2 regions of the Vogesella sp. LIG4 genome follow, and region 2 is predicted to be linked to the other one. Evidence: riboswitches for the same ligand, from Rfam matches in the RefSeq annotation. Region 2 holds a riboswitch; the other holds the start of a gene.
The links. Region 2 has a riboswitch for cobalamin ahead of PSELUDRAFT_RS15925 (HoxN/HupN/NixA family nickel/cobalt transporter). Riboswitches for the same ligand answer to the same signal wherever they lie in the genome.
Positions count from the first base shown of each region.

Region 1: linked by a shared signal. The riboswitch ahead of PSELUDRAFT_RS05210 (TonB-dependent receptor) and the one ahead of PSELUDRAFT_RS15925 (HoxN/HupN/NixA family nickel/cobalt transporter) in region 2 are both predicted to bind cobalamin.

Region 1 is NZ_LT607802.1:1,111,067-1,118,750, reverse strand. Features, by position in the region: gene PSELUDRAFT_RS05240 (M48 family metallopeptidase) at 1-269, opposite strand, end outside; gene PSELUDRAFT_RS05235 (YjgN family protein) at 263-1,339, opposite strand; gene speB (agmatinase) at 1,536-2,501, shown strand; gene PSELUDRAFT_RS05225 (adenosylcobinamide-GDP ribazoletransferase) at 2,583-3,347, opposite strand; gene PSELUDRAFT_RS05220 (histidine phosphatase family protein) at 3,377-3,985, opposite strand; gene cobT (nicotinate-nucleotide--dimethylbenzimidazole phosphoribosyltransferase) at 3,982-5,013, opposite strand; cobalamin riboswitch at 5,305-5,497, shown strand; gene PSELUDRAFT_RS05210 (TonB-dependent receptor) at 5,613-7,568, shown strand; gene cobU (bifunctional adenosylcobinamide kinase/adenosylcobinamide-phosphate guanylyltransferase) at 7,576-7,684, shown strand, end outside.
Region 2 is NZ_LT607802.1:3,434,413-3,442,096, reverse strand. Features, by position in the region: gene PSELUDRAFT_RS15935 (cobaltochelatase subunit CobN) at 1-3,222, opposite strand, end outside; gene PSELUDRAFT_RS15930 (ferredoxin) at 3,219-3,548, opposite strand; gene PSELUDRAFT_RS15925 (HoxN/HupN/NixA family nickel/cobalt transporter) at 3,545-4,612, opposite strand; cobalamin riboswitch at 4,714-4,893, opposite strand; gene cobD (threonine-phosphate decarboxylase CobD) at 4,858-5,922, opposite strand; gene cbiB (adenosylcobinamide-phosphate synthase CbiB) at 5,915-6,847, opposite strand; gene PSELUDRAFT_RS15910 (cobyric acid synthase) at 6,980-7,684, shown strand, end outside.

The DNA of each region.
Region 1 (7,684 bases), 1.8 Mb from region 2:
AGCCAGTGGCTGCCGCGCTCGGCCAGCGGCAGGCCGCCAAGCAGGCGGCGAATGCCCACCCGGTCCGCCACTTCCAGCGTGCTACCATCCGGCAGGTGCAGCATGTCGGGCAGGGTGTCGATGCCGGCATCCAGCCGCACCTCGGCCAGCAGGTAGCGGCGGCTGTCGCTGCCGCTGTTCACCACCAGCTCGTCGTCGCTGCGGCCAACGTTGGCCGCACGGGCTTGCGGGCTCTTGCCGTCCCGCCACCAGGCGTCGATGCTTACCATCCCAGATCCAGCTCCAGCAGGCCGGCCAGCTCGTCGCCGCGGGCGTCGTCCAGCTCATTGAGTTCTGCATGCAGGCTGGCCAGGTCGCCGGCACCGAACAGCGCGATGTGTTCCAGCCAGGCATGCAGCGAGCGGATGCGCACCCACGGCCAGGCCAGGCCCAGGCTGAACAGCAGCGCCAGCGCATTGGACAGGTGCAGCCACAGCATGCGGCGGGTGGCGAGCCAGCATTCGATGCGATGCGACTGGCCGTGCATCTCCAGCGTGGTGTGATTCAGCAGCACGCGGTGCAGGGCCATATTGGCGTAGCCCAGGCAGGCCAGTAGCCAGGCCGCCATCATCGCGCCGGCAAAGACGAGATCGACACTGTGCATGCTGCGCCCGTTCGGGTTGGCAAGCAGCGCGATGGCATCGCCGATTTTCCAGATCAGGCCGCCCAGCGCACCGAAAGCAGCCAGGTACAGCAAACTGGCAAGCAGGCTGCCCAGCCCGGCCAGGTACAGGCGGCCAACGCAGTCATGCTGCTTCAGGCTGGCCTGCCCCAGCGTGCTGTGCTGCAGCAGGAAGCGCCGCTTGATCAGCATGGCGCGCGGCCAGAACAGGCCGAAAGTGAACGTCGTGGTCAGCCAGCTTTTGAGGTATGCCAAATAAGCCTGGCTCACTTTGCCGTTAAACCGCAGCCGCATCTGGTTCCAGCTGGTATTGGCCAGGCGAAAGCGCATCGCCTGCACCGCGATCCACGGCATGATGGCGAAGGCCACCATACCCAGCACGCCCTGCAGCGCGGGTGACCAGCCGCCGGACAGCTGCCACAGCACGAACAGCGCCAGCATCAGCAGCCGGCCTTTCAGAATGGCGACCGGGCGGCCGTGGTAGTCGAAGCGGCCGCCGGCCAGGCGGGTGTGGCCGAACAGGAAGCGCTGCGTGCGCACCTTGGCCCAGGCCGAGTAGATGCCCAGCGTCAGCACGGTGAGCACCAGGTTGCCCAGCCACAGCCGGTAGTAGCCACCGGCATCGGCGGTGAACTCGAACGGCAGACAGTCCTTGCGTTGCGGTTGCAGCCATTTCATCGTCTGTTTTCCCACGTAAGTGTTTAATTTTCCGTTACAAGCTTGCCGCCCGGCGCTCAACGCGGCACACTGCGCACTCCTGCGCCGAGAGGGCGCGGCAGCCTCCACCCGTCGGCTTGCAAGATGGACGGGAATCGTCGGATGCGGCCAACCTTTACCCGCGCTGCAGCCGGCGTGTTCTGTCACGGGGCTCTCCATGACTGACATCATCAAGGGCGACGGTGCCATCCGTCGTCAAGGCCTGTACGGCTCTTCCATTGAAAATACCTACGCCGGCGTACTGTCCTTCATGCGCCGCAACTACAGCCGCGACCTGACCGGTGCGGACGTAGTGGTTTCCGGCATTCCGCTGGACCTGTCCACCACCTTCCGTTCCGGCGCGCGCCAGGGCCCGCAGGCCATCCGCGCAGCCAGCGTGCAGCTGGCGGAACTGAAGCCGTACCCGTGGGGCTTCGACCCGTTCGATGACCTGGCGGTGATCGACTACGGCGACTGCTGGTTCGACGCGCACAACCCGCTCACCATCAAGCCGTCCATCATCGAGCACGCCCGTACCATCCTGGCCTCCGGCGCCAAGATGCTCACCTTCGGCGGTGACCACTTCGTTACCTACCCGCTGCTGATCGCACACGCCGAGAAGTATGGTAAGCCGTTGGCATTATTGCACTTCGATGCACACTGCGATACCTGGCAGGATGACGATCCGGACAGCCTGAACCACGGCACCATGTTCTACAAGGCAGTGAAGGAAGGCCTGGTAGACCCGAAGAAATCGGTACAGGTCGGCATCCGCACCTGGAACGATGATTTCATGGGCATCAACGTGCTGGGCGCACCGTGGGTGCATGACAACGGCGTGGACGCCACCATCGCCGAGATCAAGAAGACCATCGGCGATGCGCCGGTGTACGTGACCTTCGACATCGACTGCCTGGACCCGTCCTTCGCGCCGGGCACCGGCACCCCGGTACCGGGCGGCCTCACCACCGCGCAGGCGCTGAAGATCATCCGCAACCTGGGCGATCTGAACATCGTCGGCATGGACGTGGTGGAAGTGGCCCCCAGCTACGACCAGAGCGAAATCACCGCCATCGCCGCGGCGCACATTGCCTGTGACATGCTGTGCCTGATGCGTAACAAGAAGGTGGCCGGCAAGCTGTAAGCCGCCGCCGCGGCCAACGTTGGCCGCATAAAAAAACCGCGCCCTGTGCAGACACGGCGCGGTTTTTTCATGGGTGTTGACTCAATGCACGAGCAGCAACAACAGCAGCAGGCTCTCGCACAACTCGATGCCGGCGCCCAGGCAATCGCCGGTCATGCCGCCCAGCTTGTGCCGCAGATAGGCCCACCACCACAGCCCGGCCAGTGGCGCCAGCAGCAGCGCCGGCGCCAGCCACCACGAGGCGGCGGCCAGCAGCGCGGCGCTCAGCCAGAAACTGGCCCAGTGCGTGCGCCAGGCAAAGCGCTCGCCACTGCCGGGTGCCAGGCTGGGCAGGGTGGCGGACCACGCCACGGTGAACAGCCGCGCCCAGGCCGGCACCAGCAGCAGCGGCGCCAGCCCTGCCGCCAGCGCTGCTAGCCCGGACACGCGCAGCGCGTCCGGGGAAGGCAGCGCATGCTTCACCACCAGCATCAACAGCACCAGCTTGGCCAGCAGCTGGCTGGCCATGGCCAGCACGCCAAAGCTGCCCAGGTGCGGGTCTTTCAGTACCTCCAGGAAGCGCTCGCGCGAGCGGTGCGCGGCGCCTTGCGCGTCGGCCAGGTCGGCCAGACCGTCGATGTGCAGGCCGCCGGTTACCCACAGCCAGGCCAGCAGGCCCAGCAGCGCCGCCAGCCACGGGTCGAGCAGGCTGCCGGCCAGTACGGCCAGCCATACCGCCGCGCCGACCAGCAGGCCTACCGGGGCGAACCAGCGTGCGGCATCGGCCAGCCAGGCCGGGTCGAAGGTTTTCAGCTGCGGCGTTGGCAGCCGGGTCAGGAACTGGATGGCGAGAATCAGCGAACGCATGGCAGGTCAGGGTTGGCCGCAAGGTGGCATCAAGAGGTGGGCGGCTCCGGCGTTTCCAGCCGCAGCAGGTAGGCCGGGTGGCCTTCGAGGATGGACAGCTGCGCAAAGCCGCCGCGCTGTACCGCCATCAGGCGGGCGATGTTGAAGTCGGTGCCCAGCAGCTCGGCCAGCAGCACGTTGATCACGCCGCCGTGGCTGATCAGCACGCGGTGGCTGCCGCGTGCCTCGCGCATCCAGCCGGCAAACCCCATCAGCACCCGGCTGCGGAACACCTCGAAGCGCTCGCCGCCTTCCGGTGTCAGCAGGCCGCGCGCCAGCAACGTCTGCCAGTCCGGCGTTTCGGCGGCGATATCGGCCAGCGGCCGCAGCTCCCAGCTGCCGAAATCGCATTCGGTCAGCAGCGGCACCACGTGCAGCGGCACGCCGCTGACCAGTGCCTGCTGCACGGCAAACTCGCGGCAGCGCTGCAGCGGCGAGGTAGCCATGCAGCTTACCGGCGCATGGCGCACGATGCGCTGCCAGCTGGCGGCCATCGCCGCACGGCCGGCATCGTTGAGCGGCAGGTCGCTGCTGCCGACCAGCCGGCCCTGGTGGTCGATGTCGCCGTGGCGCAGCAGGGTGAGGGTGTAGGGGTTCACTCGTTTTTACCGGCCACGCCGGCCTCGGCAAAGGTGGCCATGCCGGCGTGCAGCGCAATGGCCTGTTGCAGCAGCGGAATCGCCAGCGCCGCGCCGGAGCCTTCACCCAGGCGCAGGCCGAAGTCGATCAGCGGCGTCAGCCCCAGGCTGGCCAGCGCCAGCGCATGGCCGGTTTCCTGCGAGCAGTGGCTGGCCAGCAGCCACGGGGCGATGTCCGGGGCGATGGCCTGGGCCACCAGCGCAGCAGCCGTGCTGATGAAGCCGTCCAGCAGCAGCGGCACGCCCTGCGCCGCGCCTTCCAGGTAGAAGCCGGCCATGGCGGCGATCTCCAGCCCGCCCAGCTCGGCCAGCAGCGCCTGGCCGTCCAGGTCCGGCGCCACGCGCGCCAGCGCGTCGGCCACCACCTGGCGCTTGTGCGCCAGCGCGGCATCGTTCACACCGGTACCGCGGCCAACGATGGCCTCCGGGCTGTGGCCGCCCAGGCGGCAGATCAGCGCCGCCGACGGCGTGGTGTTGCCGATGCCCATGTCGCCGGCGATCAGCAGGCTGGCGCCATCGGCAATGGCGCGGCGCGCGGCCATGCGGCCAACCTCCAGCGCTGCCGCGCATTGTTCTGCCGTCATCGCCGGCTCGCGGCGGATGTTGCCGCTACCGGCGCGCACCTTGGCGTGCACGATGGGCAGCGCGGCAAGGTCGGCGGCCACGCCGGCATCCACCACCTCCAGCCGCGCCTGGTTGCAGCGTGCCAGCACGCTGATGGCGGCACCGCCGTGCACGAAGTTGGCCACCATGGCGCCGGTTACCTCCGGCGGGTAGGCGGACACACCTTCGGCGCATACACCGTGGTCGCCGGCAAACACGGTGATGGCCGGCTTCAGCGGCTGCGGAATCTCGCGGCGCTGCAGGCCGGCCAGGGTAATGGCGAGGTCCTCCAGTTTGCCCAGGCTGCCGGCCGGCTTGGTCAGTTGTTGCTGGCGTGCGCTGGCGGCATCGCGGGCGGAGAAATCGGGTGCGGGAATGCGGAACATGATGTCCTTGCTATGGAGGCGGCGCAGCGGCCGTTTAAGGGTGATGGCGCGACCATACGGCAGGCTCCGCGCGCTGGCAATTGTCTTGCGCTGGAATAAGCAAATCGCCGCGCATGGGGGCGGGGGGCTGCAGCTACGGGTATAATGCGCGCCTTGCAGGTGTCCGGCGTGCAAGAACCTGTTTACGATCTGCTGCGCTTCGGCGATACAGCGTTGAAAACGTCTTCGGAATGCTCATTGACTTCATGTCAATTCCGCTTCCTCAGCCGTTTTCGCCTTGTCTCGCCCTGGCTCGCGAGAACGTAAACAGGCTCTGGTCCGCCGGATGAAACGGGAAGTCGGTACAAGTCCGGCGCTGCCCCCGCAACGGTAAGGCCTGATGACGCGTGTCATCCAGGAGCGACCACAGCCACTGCCCATCGGGCGGGAAGGCGTCGCCCCGCAAGGCCGAGCCCGGAGACCGGCCTGCGATTCGGGCGCCGTGGAATCGTGCCCTGCTGGAGCATCGCGGGGAGGCGATTCGACAGTTCGTAGCGCCCGCTGCGTGCGTCCCGAGTATTTCTCCGCACTCCGTTTTTTCCTCCTGGAGTGTGTCTTACATGTTCAATACCAAACCGTTGGCTGCGCTGGTAGCGCTGGCCTGTGCCCCGGCCGCCATGGCCGCTACCGTTACCCAGCTGGACGAAGTGGTGGTTACCGCCACCCGCGTGGCCGACAAGGCCAGCGAACTGCCGGCCAACGTTACCGTGATCACCGCCGCCGACATCGCCAGCAGCCCGGCCCGTACCGTGCAGGAACTGCTGTCCGCCGTGGCCGGTGTACATCTGTTCAACATGTCCGGTTCTGCCAGCGGCGGTACGGTGGACCTGCGGGGCTTTGGCGTGACCGGTGTCAGCAACACGCTGATCCTGGTGGATGGCGTCAAGCAGAATACCAATGACTTGGCTGTTCCCAACCTGGCCGGCATTCCGCTGCAGGCGATCGAGCGCATTGAGGTGGTACGTGGCAGTGGCGCGGTGGCCTATGGTGGCGGCACCACCGGCGGCGTGGTCAACATCATCACCCGCAACGGCTTCAAGGATCAGCCCAGCGTACGTGCCACCTTCACCATGGGCAGCCAGGACCTGAAGCAGCTGGACGTGGCGGTGCATCAGGCCAGCGCGCAGGTGGCGCTGGATGCCTACGTGCAGTCGATGACCGGTGATAACTATCGCCGTAACAATGCCGAGCGCAACGACAACGGCGGCATCAGCGCTACCTGGCGCCACGATGGCGGCGATGTGCGCTTCTACGCCCGCAACAGCAACCAGGGTTTGCGCCTGCCGGGGGGCAGGCAAATCGATCCAGCCGCGGGTATCAACCAGTTTGCGTCGGACTCGCGGGGAACCAGCAGCCCCAATGACTACGCCGAAACCCGGGCTCAGGACTATGGCCTGCAAGCTCGACAGGAGTTGGCCGGTGGCTTGGTGTATTTCGATCTCGCGCAGAGGCATAAAAACACCTTTACCAACTGGGGCAGTGCACACGACCAGCGCAGCGCTGACGAAACTAACACTAGCCTGCGCTACGAGCGCGAGCTGGGGGCTCACCGCTTGGCCGTGGGCGTGGATGGACAGAATTCCGCCACAGACGTAGATGGTACTTATGCGACCAGTCGCATCAAGCAACAGTTGTTAGGTGTATTTGCCGACGCACTGCTGCGCCCGCAGGCCGGCACCACCGTGAATGTGGGGGTGCGCAACCAGCATGTGGACGACGATGTAAGCAACCTCAGCTCACCGAGTCACAGTTACCAGAAGCAGCAGGAACTGAATGCCTGGCAACTGGGTATCCGACAGGCATTGACTCCGTCGCTGGATGTGTACGCCAAGCTGGGACAGAGTTTCCGTATCGCTAATGCTGATGAACAGTCTTATGCTGCGGCGCCGCCGCTGTTGCCGCAGGTCTCACATGACAAGGAAGTCGGTGTGGCCTGGCTGCAAGGGGGCAGCAGCGTGCGTGCCGCACTGTTCCGTTACGACCTGAACAACGAAATTCATTACAACCCGTTAAGCTATTTCAACGTCAACCTCGACCCGACCCGTCGGCAGGGCGTGGAGCTGGAAGGCAAGACCCAACTGGCGCCGCAGTGGCAGCTGAACGGCAATCTGACCTGGCAGCAGGCCACCTTCCGTTCCGGTGTGGCTGGTGGTGTGGACCTGGCTGGCAATACCGTGCCGATGGTGCCGCACTGGCTGGCCAATGTCGGCCTGACCTGGCTGCCGCAGCAGGCCACCCGTGTTGGACTGGAACTGCAGTATGTCGGCAAGCAGCGCATGGATAACGATGAGGCCAACCAGTTCGCCACCCAGCTGTCCGCCTACACCCTGGTCAACCTCAAGCTCAGCCACCAGTACAGCAAGCATGTCGATGTGAGCCTGGCGGTGAACAACCTGCTCGACAAGCGCTACGCCAGCTATGGCTACAGGGAAGACAATATCGGCAGCACTGGCAAGTATGACCTGCTCCCAGGCAGCGGGCGTACCATGCAGGCTTCGCTGACCCTGAGCTACTGATCGCGCCATGAAACACCTCATCACCGGCGGCGCCCGCAGCGGCAAGAGCCGCCATGCCGAGCAGCTGGCGCTGGCCCATGCCGGGCCGGTGCGTTACGTGGCTACTGCCGAGCGGC
Region 2 (7,684 bases):
TACCGCCTCGTCCACCAGGTGGATCAGGTGCGGGAAGGCATCGCGGAAGAAACCGCTGATGCGCACCGTCACGTCGATGCGCGGGCGACCCAGCTCGGCCAGCGGAATCACCTCGATGCCGGCCACGCGGCGGCTCTCGGCCTGCCAGCGCGGGCGCACGCCGAGCAGCGCCAGGATCTGCGCGATGTCGTCGCCGTGGGTGCGCATGGCGCTGGTGCCCCACACGCTGATGCTGACCGACTCCGGATCGTGGCCGGTTTCCTTGCGATGCCGCGCCAGTACCTCGCCGGCCAGTTCGGTGCCGATGCGCCATGCCGCCTGCGACGGCAGGCTGCGCGGGTCCACCGAGTAGAAATTGCGGCCGGTGGGCAGCACATGCGCCATGCCGCGGGTGGGTGCGCCGCTGGGGCCGGCCGGCACGTAGCCGCCGGCAAGGCCGCGCAGCAGGTTGGCAATCTCTTCCGTGGTGCGCGCGAGGTTGGGCACCAGTTCGCGGCAGACGTAGCCGAGGGTGGTCCCGAGCGTGTCGCTGGCGCCGATGCCGGGCAGCGTTGCGGCCAACGTTGTGTCGATCGCGGCCGCGTCGAAGTCGCTGTCGGCCAGGCCGGCAATCAGCTGCCGCCCCAGCGCGCGGATGGCGTCATGGGCGTCGGCACGGGTGACCAGCGGGCTGTCGCTCAGGCGCTGCAGCGCCTCCGGCACGGCAGCCAGGCGCTTGCCCTGTTCGTCCTGCAGCATCTGCCAGTCCACGCCCAGCGCCGCGGCCACGCCGGCCGGCAGGCCGGGAATCGCCAGATTGGGCAGGCGCACCAGCGCGCACACCATGTCGATCAGCGCCGCATCCTGCGGCACCTTGCCGAGGATGTGCAGGCCGTCGCGGATCTGCGCCGCGCCCAGCTCGCACAGGTAGCCGTCGATGTCCTCGATCAGGTGCGCCACGTCCACGCCTTCCATCTTGGCCAGCGTCAGCGGCACGCCGTCCTCGTTCAGCGTGTCATCCCACTCGTGATCGTGGTCATGGTGATGGTCGCCATGATGGTCATGATGGTGGTGGTCGTGATGGTGATCATGGCCATGGCCATGGTGATGCCCGTGGCCGTGCTGATGGTGCGCCTGGGCCGGGCTCAGCCGGTACTTGCCGCTGGCCTCAACCGGCCGGGCCGCCGCCGGTTTGGCTGCTTGCAGCCGGTATTTGCCGGCAGCCGGCTGTGGGGTGTGCTGATGGTGGTCGTGATCATGGTCATGGTCGTGATCATGGTCGTGCTTGAGCATCGCCGCCAGGTCGGTATCGAGCCTGGCTTCCTTGATCAGGTCCCAGATCTGCTGCTGCAGCAGCGGCAGCTTGGCCGGGTCCAGCATCTCCACCTGGTAGTACTCGTCCACCAGCTGGGTCAGCTGCGCCAGCGGCCCGTAGGTGTCGGCGGTGGTCATCGGCGGGGTCAGGTGGTCGATGATTACCGAATGCGCGCGGCGCTTGGCCTGCGAGCCTTCGCCCGGGTCGTTGAGGATGAAGGGGTAGAACATCGGCAGCTCGCCGAGCAGTGCGTCCGGGAAGCAGTTTTCCGACACGCCCACGCCCTTGCCGGGCAGCCATTCCAGCGTGCCGTGCTTGCCGACGTGCACGATGGCGTCGGCGCGCCAGTCGTCGCGCAGCCAGCAGTACAGCGCGTAGTAGTGGTGAGTGGGCGGCAGGTCGGGGGTGTGGTAGATCGCGTCCGGGTCCATGCCGTAGCCGCGCGGCGGCTGCAGCGCCACGAAGGCGTTGCCGTATTCCAGGCCGGCGAACACCAGTTTGTTGTCGTGCACATAGGCCTGGCCCGGCGCCGCGCCCCAGCGCTGCTGCATCTTGTCCTGCAGCGCGGGTGGCAGCTGGGCGAACCACTCGGCATAGCGCGCCGCCGGTACGCTGGCCACCGCCTGCTGTAGTTGCGTGGCGGTGAGGTAGTCCTCGTCGTAGGCGCCGCGGTCGATCAGGGTGTGGATCAGCGCGTCGCTCGATTCGGGCAGGTCGGGTAGGTGGTAGCCCGCCTCGCGCATGGCGTGCAGCAGGGCGAACAGCGAGGCCGGGGAGTCCAGGCCGACGGCGTTGCCGATCTGCGAGGCCTTGCTGTTGGAGTTGGTGAAGATGAAGGCGATGCGCTTCTTGTCGTTTGGCGTGCGGCGCAGCGCCACCTGGCGCGCGGCAATGCCGGCCACGCGGCGCGCCCGGTCCGGCAGCGGCGCGTATTCGGTTTCGTCCTGCTCGTGCTTGAACGAGATCGGCACGCCGATGATGCGGCCGTCGAACTCCGGCAGCGCCACGTTCATCGCGGTGTCGAGCGGGTTGAGGCCGCGCTCGGACGCCTGCCACTGCGCCATGGTCATGCTGCTGGTGATGGCCTGGATCACCGGCAGGTCCAGCCGCTCGAACGCTGCCACCGACCAGCCGGCCGCGGTGGGGCCGTCGGCATTCACATCGCCCATGGCGAACGAGGTGGTATTGATCAGCGCATCGATACGGCTGGCATCGCCGTCGGCGAAGAAGTCCAGCGCCGCCGGCAGGCCGGATGCGCCCAGCGTGCGCAGCGAGGCGGTGTACACCGGCAGCGCGTTGAGCTGGCGCTCGGCCAGCGCATCGACCAGCTGGTCGATGAAGCGGGTGTTGCCGGACAGCCAGTGCGCCCGGTAGAAGGTGATGCCCACGGTTGGCCAGGCAGGGTTGCAGACTGCCTGCCAGTCATCCAGCGTGGCCAGGCCCGCCAGCTCCGGGTGGTAGATGCCGTGATCGGGCAGCGCCGCCGGCGGCAGGTAGCCGCAGCCGGTCATCAGCAGCCGGTCGGACAGGCAGCGCAAGAGCTGCGCCATATTGGCGGTGCCGCCCGCCTGCAGGTAAGCAGTGGCCTCGTGCTGCAGTGCCGGCGGCACGCTGCACAGCGCCGCCAGTTCCGGGTCCGGCTCGCCGGTGCCGCTGACCACGATCAGCGCGCGGCCGTTCGCCTCGGCGTCGCGGCGCAGCGCGTCAAAGCCGGGCACGGCGCTGGCGCGGCCGAGCAGGCGCACCAGCAGCACGCGTGCTGCGGCCAACGTTGAGCCGAGCAGCGCTTCCATGCGCGCCGGGCTGTCCACGGTTTGCAGGTTCACCGCCTCGACGGCGGCAAAGTCGTCCGGCAGCAGCGCGCGGGCGCGCGCCAGCGCCGACAGGTCGGTGCCGGCGTGGCTAAGCAGTACGATGCGGGCGCTCATGGCTGCTCCTCCGCGTCGATATCGCCGATGCCAAGCCGGTGGAAGATCAGCGGCTCCACCGGGCAGTCGTCACGCAGGTGTTCGCTGACGATGCGCTGGATGGCGGCGGCGTCCACCCGGCGGTACCAGACGCCGTCCGGGTACACCGCCACGATGGGGCCTTCCTTGCATACCGCGAAGCAGTGGGTGCGGGTGCGCTTCACGCGCAGGCCGTCGCAGGCGTCTATGCTCTGGCCGAGCAGCTTGAACATCGCCTCGGCGGTGGCGCCGTTCTCGGTGCAGCGCGGGCCGGTGCACATCAGCACGTGTTTGTAGTGGGTTCTCATTGGCTGTTCCGGATGTTGCCGTAGCGCAGGTCGTAGCCGCGCCATTTGTAGATGGCGGCCGATATTGCCCAGCTGGCGAGAAACACGCCTATCACCAGGTAGCCGAAATTGGCGAGGCTCTGGTTCATGGTGGCTACCACGTCCCAGAACGCGCCGGTGAGTTGCAGCTGGTTGGCCAGCAGGCCGAGTGCCTCCAGGCCGCCGATGCCGAAGGCGACCAGCACCGACACGGTGGTGATGGTCAGGTTGTACCAGATCTTGCGCACCGGGTTGACGAAGGCCCAGCCGTAGGCGCCGACCATCAGCATGCTGTCCAGCGTGTCGACGAGTGCCATGCCGACGGTGAACAGCACCGGGAACACCATTACCGACCACAGCGAGCTGCCATGCGATGCGTGCGAGGCGGATACCGAGAACAGGCCGATCTCGGTAGCGGTGTCAAAGCCGAGCCCGAACAGGAAGCCGATGGGGAACATGTGCCAGCTGCGGGTCACCAGCCGGAACAGCGGGCGGAACAGGCGGGCGAGAAAACCATGCCCGGCCAGCAGCATGTCCATTTCCTCCTCGCTGACGGCCTCGCCGCGCTTCACGCGCTGGAAGCTGCGCCACACCCCCTTGAGGATCACCAGGTTGGTGACGGCGATGGCCAGCAGGAAGAAGGCCGACACGCCGATGGACACGACGCCGCCCAGTTCGCGGAAGGCGCCGAAGCGGCTTTGCAGCGCGGCGGTGGTGCTGACGATCACCGCCACCGCCAGCAGGATCAGCGTTGAATGGCCGATGGAAAAGAAGAAGCCGACCGCCAGCGGGCGCTGGCCGTCCTGCATCAGCTTGCGCACCACATTGTCGATGGCGGCGATATGGTCGGGGTCGACGGCATGGCGCAGGCCGAACAGGTAGGCCAGCAGCGCGGTGGCAAGCAGGGTGGGTTGGCCGGCGAAGGCAGTCAGCGCCCAGGCCCAGGCGAGCAGGTTGGCCGCAAGCAGCCCGGTTAGCATCAGGGCCGAGGCGCGGCGGGTGGAAACGGCATGAAACGAAAGTGGGCGCGGCAATGGCTTGGCCATATTGGGGTCCCCTGGTAGGAACATCGCCGCGAGTAAGGACAAGACGACCAGCTGTGGCCGCGTGTTGCTATCCCCCGGTACACCCCGCCCGGTTTCAACCCACGTCGACTGAAGATAATGGCCGGTCTCCTGGCTCGTGCGTCATTGCCTTGCGTCGCCTTCCCGGGCCGGGCCCAGTGGCATGTGACGCAGGCTCGTCACTTACAGTTGCGGGGGCAGCTGCGGTATCTCACCGCATTCCCGTTTCACCCTTTACGGGCACCATCATTTGCAGCGGCGGATGATACGTGATGGGGCCTGGCTTGTGAATCCTGCTCCGGGTGGAGCAGCGGGCCGATGGCTGCCAGCGCGGCCTGCAGTCTTTGCCAGTCGGCCTCGCCGGCCGGCAGGCCGAAGCGCAGGCTGGACGATTCGGCGAAATACCGGCACAGCACGCCGCAGCGGGCGAGGGCATCGTGCAGCACCGCCGCCTGCGGGTGCCGCAGCCACTGGAACAGCGCGCTGCTGCCGTCCGGCACCAGGCTATGCTGGCGCAGCATGGCGCCAAGCCGGGCGCTGTCGTGCGCCAGGCGCAGCCGGGTGTCGTGCTGCCAGGCGGTGTCCTGCAGTGCCGCCTTCACCGCCTGCCGCGCCGGGCCGGCCAGCGTCCACGGCCCCAGTTCCTCACGCAGCTGCGCAAGCAGCTCGGGCCAGGCGAACACGAAGCCGGCGCGCGCGCCGGCCAGGCCAAAGAACTTGCCTATCGAGCGCAGCACCACCAGGCCCGTTGCGCCGATGAAGGGCAGCAGGCTGTTGTCCGGCGTGCAGTCCATGAATGCCTCGTCTACCACCAGCCAGCCGCCACGGGCCGCCAGCCGCTCGCGCCAGCGGTTCAGCTGGCTGGCCGGCGCGTGCCAGCCGGTCGGGTTGTTGGGGTTGACCAGCAGCAGCACATCGACGGCATCGACGGCCGCTTCCAGCTCATCCGGCGCCAGGCGCAGCACCTGGTGCCCGCGCCGCTGCCAGGCGTGGGCGTGCTCGGCGTAGCTGGTGGCCAGCATGCCGACAACGCCGCGCGGGCGCAGCAGCGGCAGCGCCTGGATTGCCGGCTGCGAGCCGGCCACCGGCAGTAGCGCATCGCTGCCGTAGTAGGCCGCGGCGGCGGCCTCCAGGCCATCGTTTTCTTCCGGCAGCCGTTGCCAGCAGCTTGCCGGCAGGGCGGGCACCGGCCAGCCCTGCGGGTTCAGCCCGGTGGACAGGTCCAGCCAGTCCCCGAGCGGGATGCCGTAGCGGTGCGCCGCCGCCAGGATGCCGCCACCATGGTCAAGCATGCAGCCACCCTCCGGCGAGGGCGAGCGCCACCCACAGCCACAGGCCGTGGTCGACCAGCCGCATCGCGCGGCTGATGTCGTGCGTGCCGGGCATGCGGCCAACCCCCAGCGCCGGGCGCTGCTTCAGGCTGCCGTGGTAGCGGGCGGCGCCACCCAGCATCACGCCGAGCGACCCGGCGCCGGCGGCCATTACCGGGCCGGCGTTCGGGCTGTACCAGGTAGGCGCCTGCTGGCGCCAGCAGCGCCAGCCGTCGCGGAGATTGCCAAGAACGATGTAGGTCAGGGCGGTGAGCCGGGCCGGGATGTAGTTCATCACGTCGTCAAAGCGTGCTGCGGCCCAGCCAAAGTGCAGGTAGCGCTGGTTTTTGTAGCCCCACATTGCGTCCAGGGTATTGGCGAGCCGGTACAGCACCACACCCGGCGCGCCCAGCAGCAGGAACCAGAACACCGCGGCGAACACCGCGTCGCTGCCGTTTTCCAGTACCGATTCAATGGTGGCGCGCGCTACGTCCGGTGCGGCCAGGGTGGCGGTTTCGCGGCTGACGATCATGCCGACCCGCTGGCGGGCCAGCGGCAGATCGTCGCCGTGCAGCGCATCGACCACCGCCTGCGCGTGCTGGCCCAGGCTCCTGGTGCCAATGGCGAGGTAGAGCAGCACGACGCTGGCAACGCCGCCAAGGTAGGGCAGCCGCGCCAGCAGGGCCGCCAGCAGGCTGAACGGCAACAGCAGCATGGCAATGCCGAGCACGCCGCGCAGCCGCATTTGCAGCATGGATGCGTGGTCGGGGTCGGGGTCGGCCGGGTAGAGCGCCGCCTCGACGCGCCGCACCAGGCTGCCGAAACCCACCAGCGGATGCCAGCGGCGCGGCTCGCCCAGCAGTTTGTCGAGCAGTACCGCCAGCAGCAGAAAAACGGAAGTGAACACCGGATGCGCCTATATAATCTCGGCCTTTCTGGTCGGTGCTGCCGCGCCTGGGGCGCGATCTGGCTACCGACAGCCGAATCGAAAGACCGCAATTCTAGGGCCAATGCCCGAAAAAGCGTACGGAGTTTAGCCATGCCAGCCAAAACCCTGATGATCATGGGGACCACATCCGATGCCGGTAAGAGCACGCTTGCCACCGGGCTGTGCCGCCTCCTGGCGCGACGAGGCATCCGGGTGGCCCCGTTCAAACCGCAGAATATGGCGCTCAACAGCGCGGTGACGGTGGACGGTGGCGAGATTGGCCGCTCGCAGGCGGTGCAGGCGCTGGCCTGCGGCATCGAACCGCACACCGACATGAACCCCATCCTGCTCAAGCCCAACAGCAATACCGGCTCGCAGGTGATCGTGCAGGGGAAGGTGCTGTCGAACATGGATGCCGTCAGCTACCACGCCTACAAGCCGCAGGCGATGCAGGCAGTGCTGGAGTCGCATCAAAGGTTGGCCGCACAGTACCAGTTCGTGGTGGTGGAGGGGGCGGGCAGCCCGGCCGAGATCAACCTGCGCGAGGGTGATATCGCCAATATGGGCTTTGCCGAGGCGGTGGATTGCCCGGTGCTGCTGGTGGCCGACATCGACCGCGGCGGGGTGTTTGCCCACCTGGTGGGCACACTGGCGCTGTTGTCGCCGAGCGAGCAGGCCAGGGTGGTGGGGCTGGTGATCAACCGCTTTCGCGGCGACGTGGCCCTGCTGCAACCCGGCATAGACTGGCTGGAACAACATACCGGCAAGCCGGTGCTGGGCGTGCTGCCGTATCTGCAGGGGCTGCATATCGAAGCC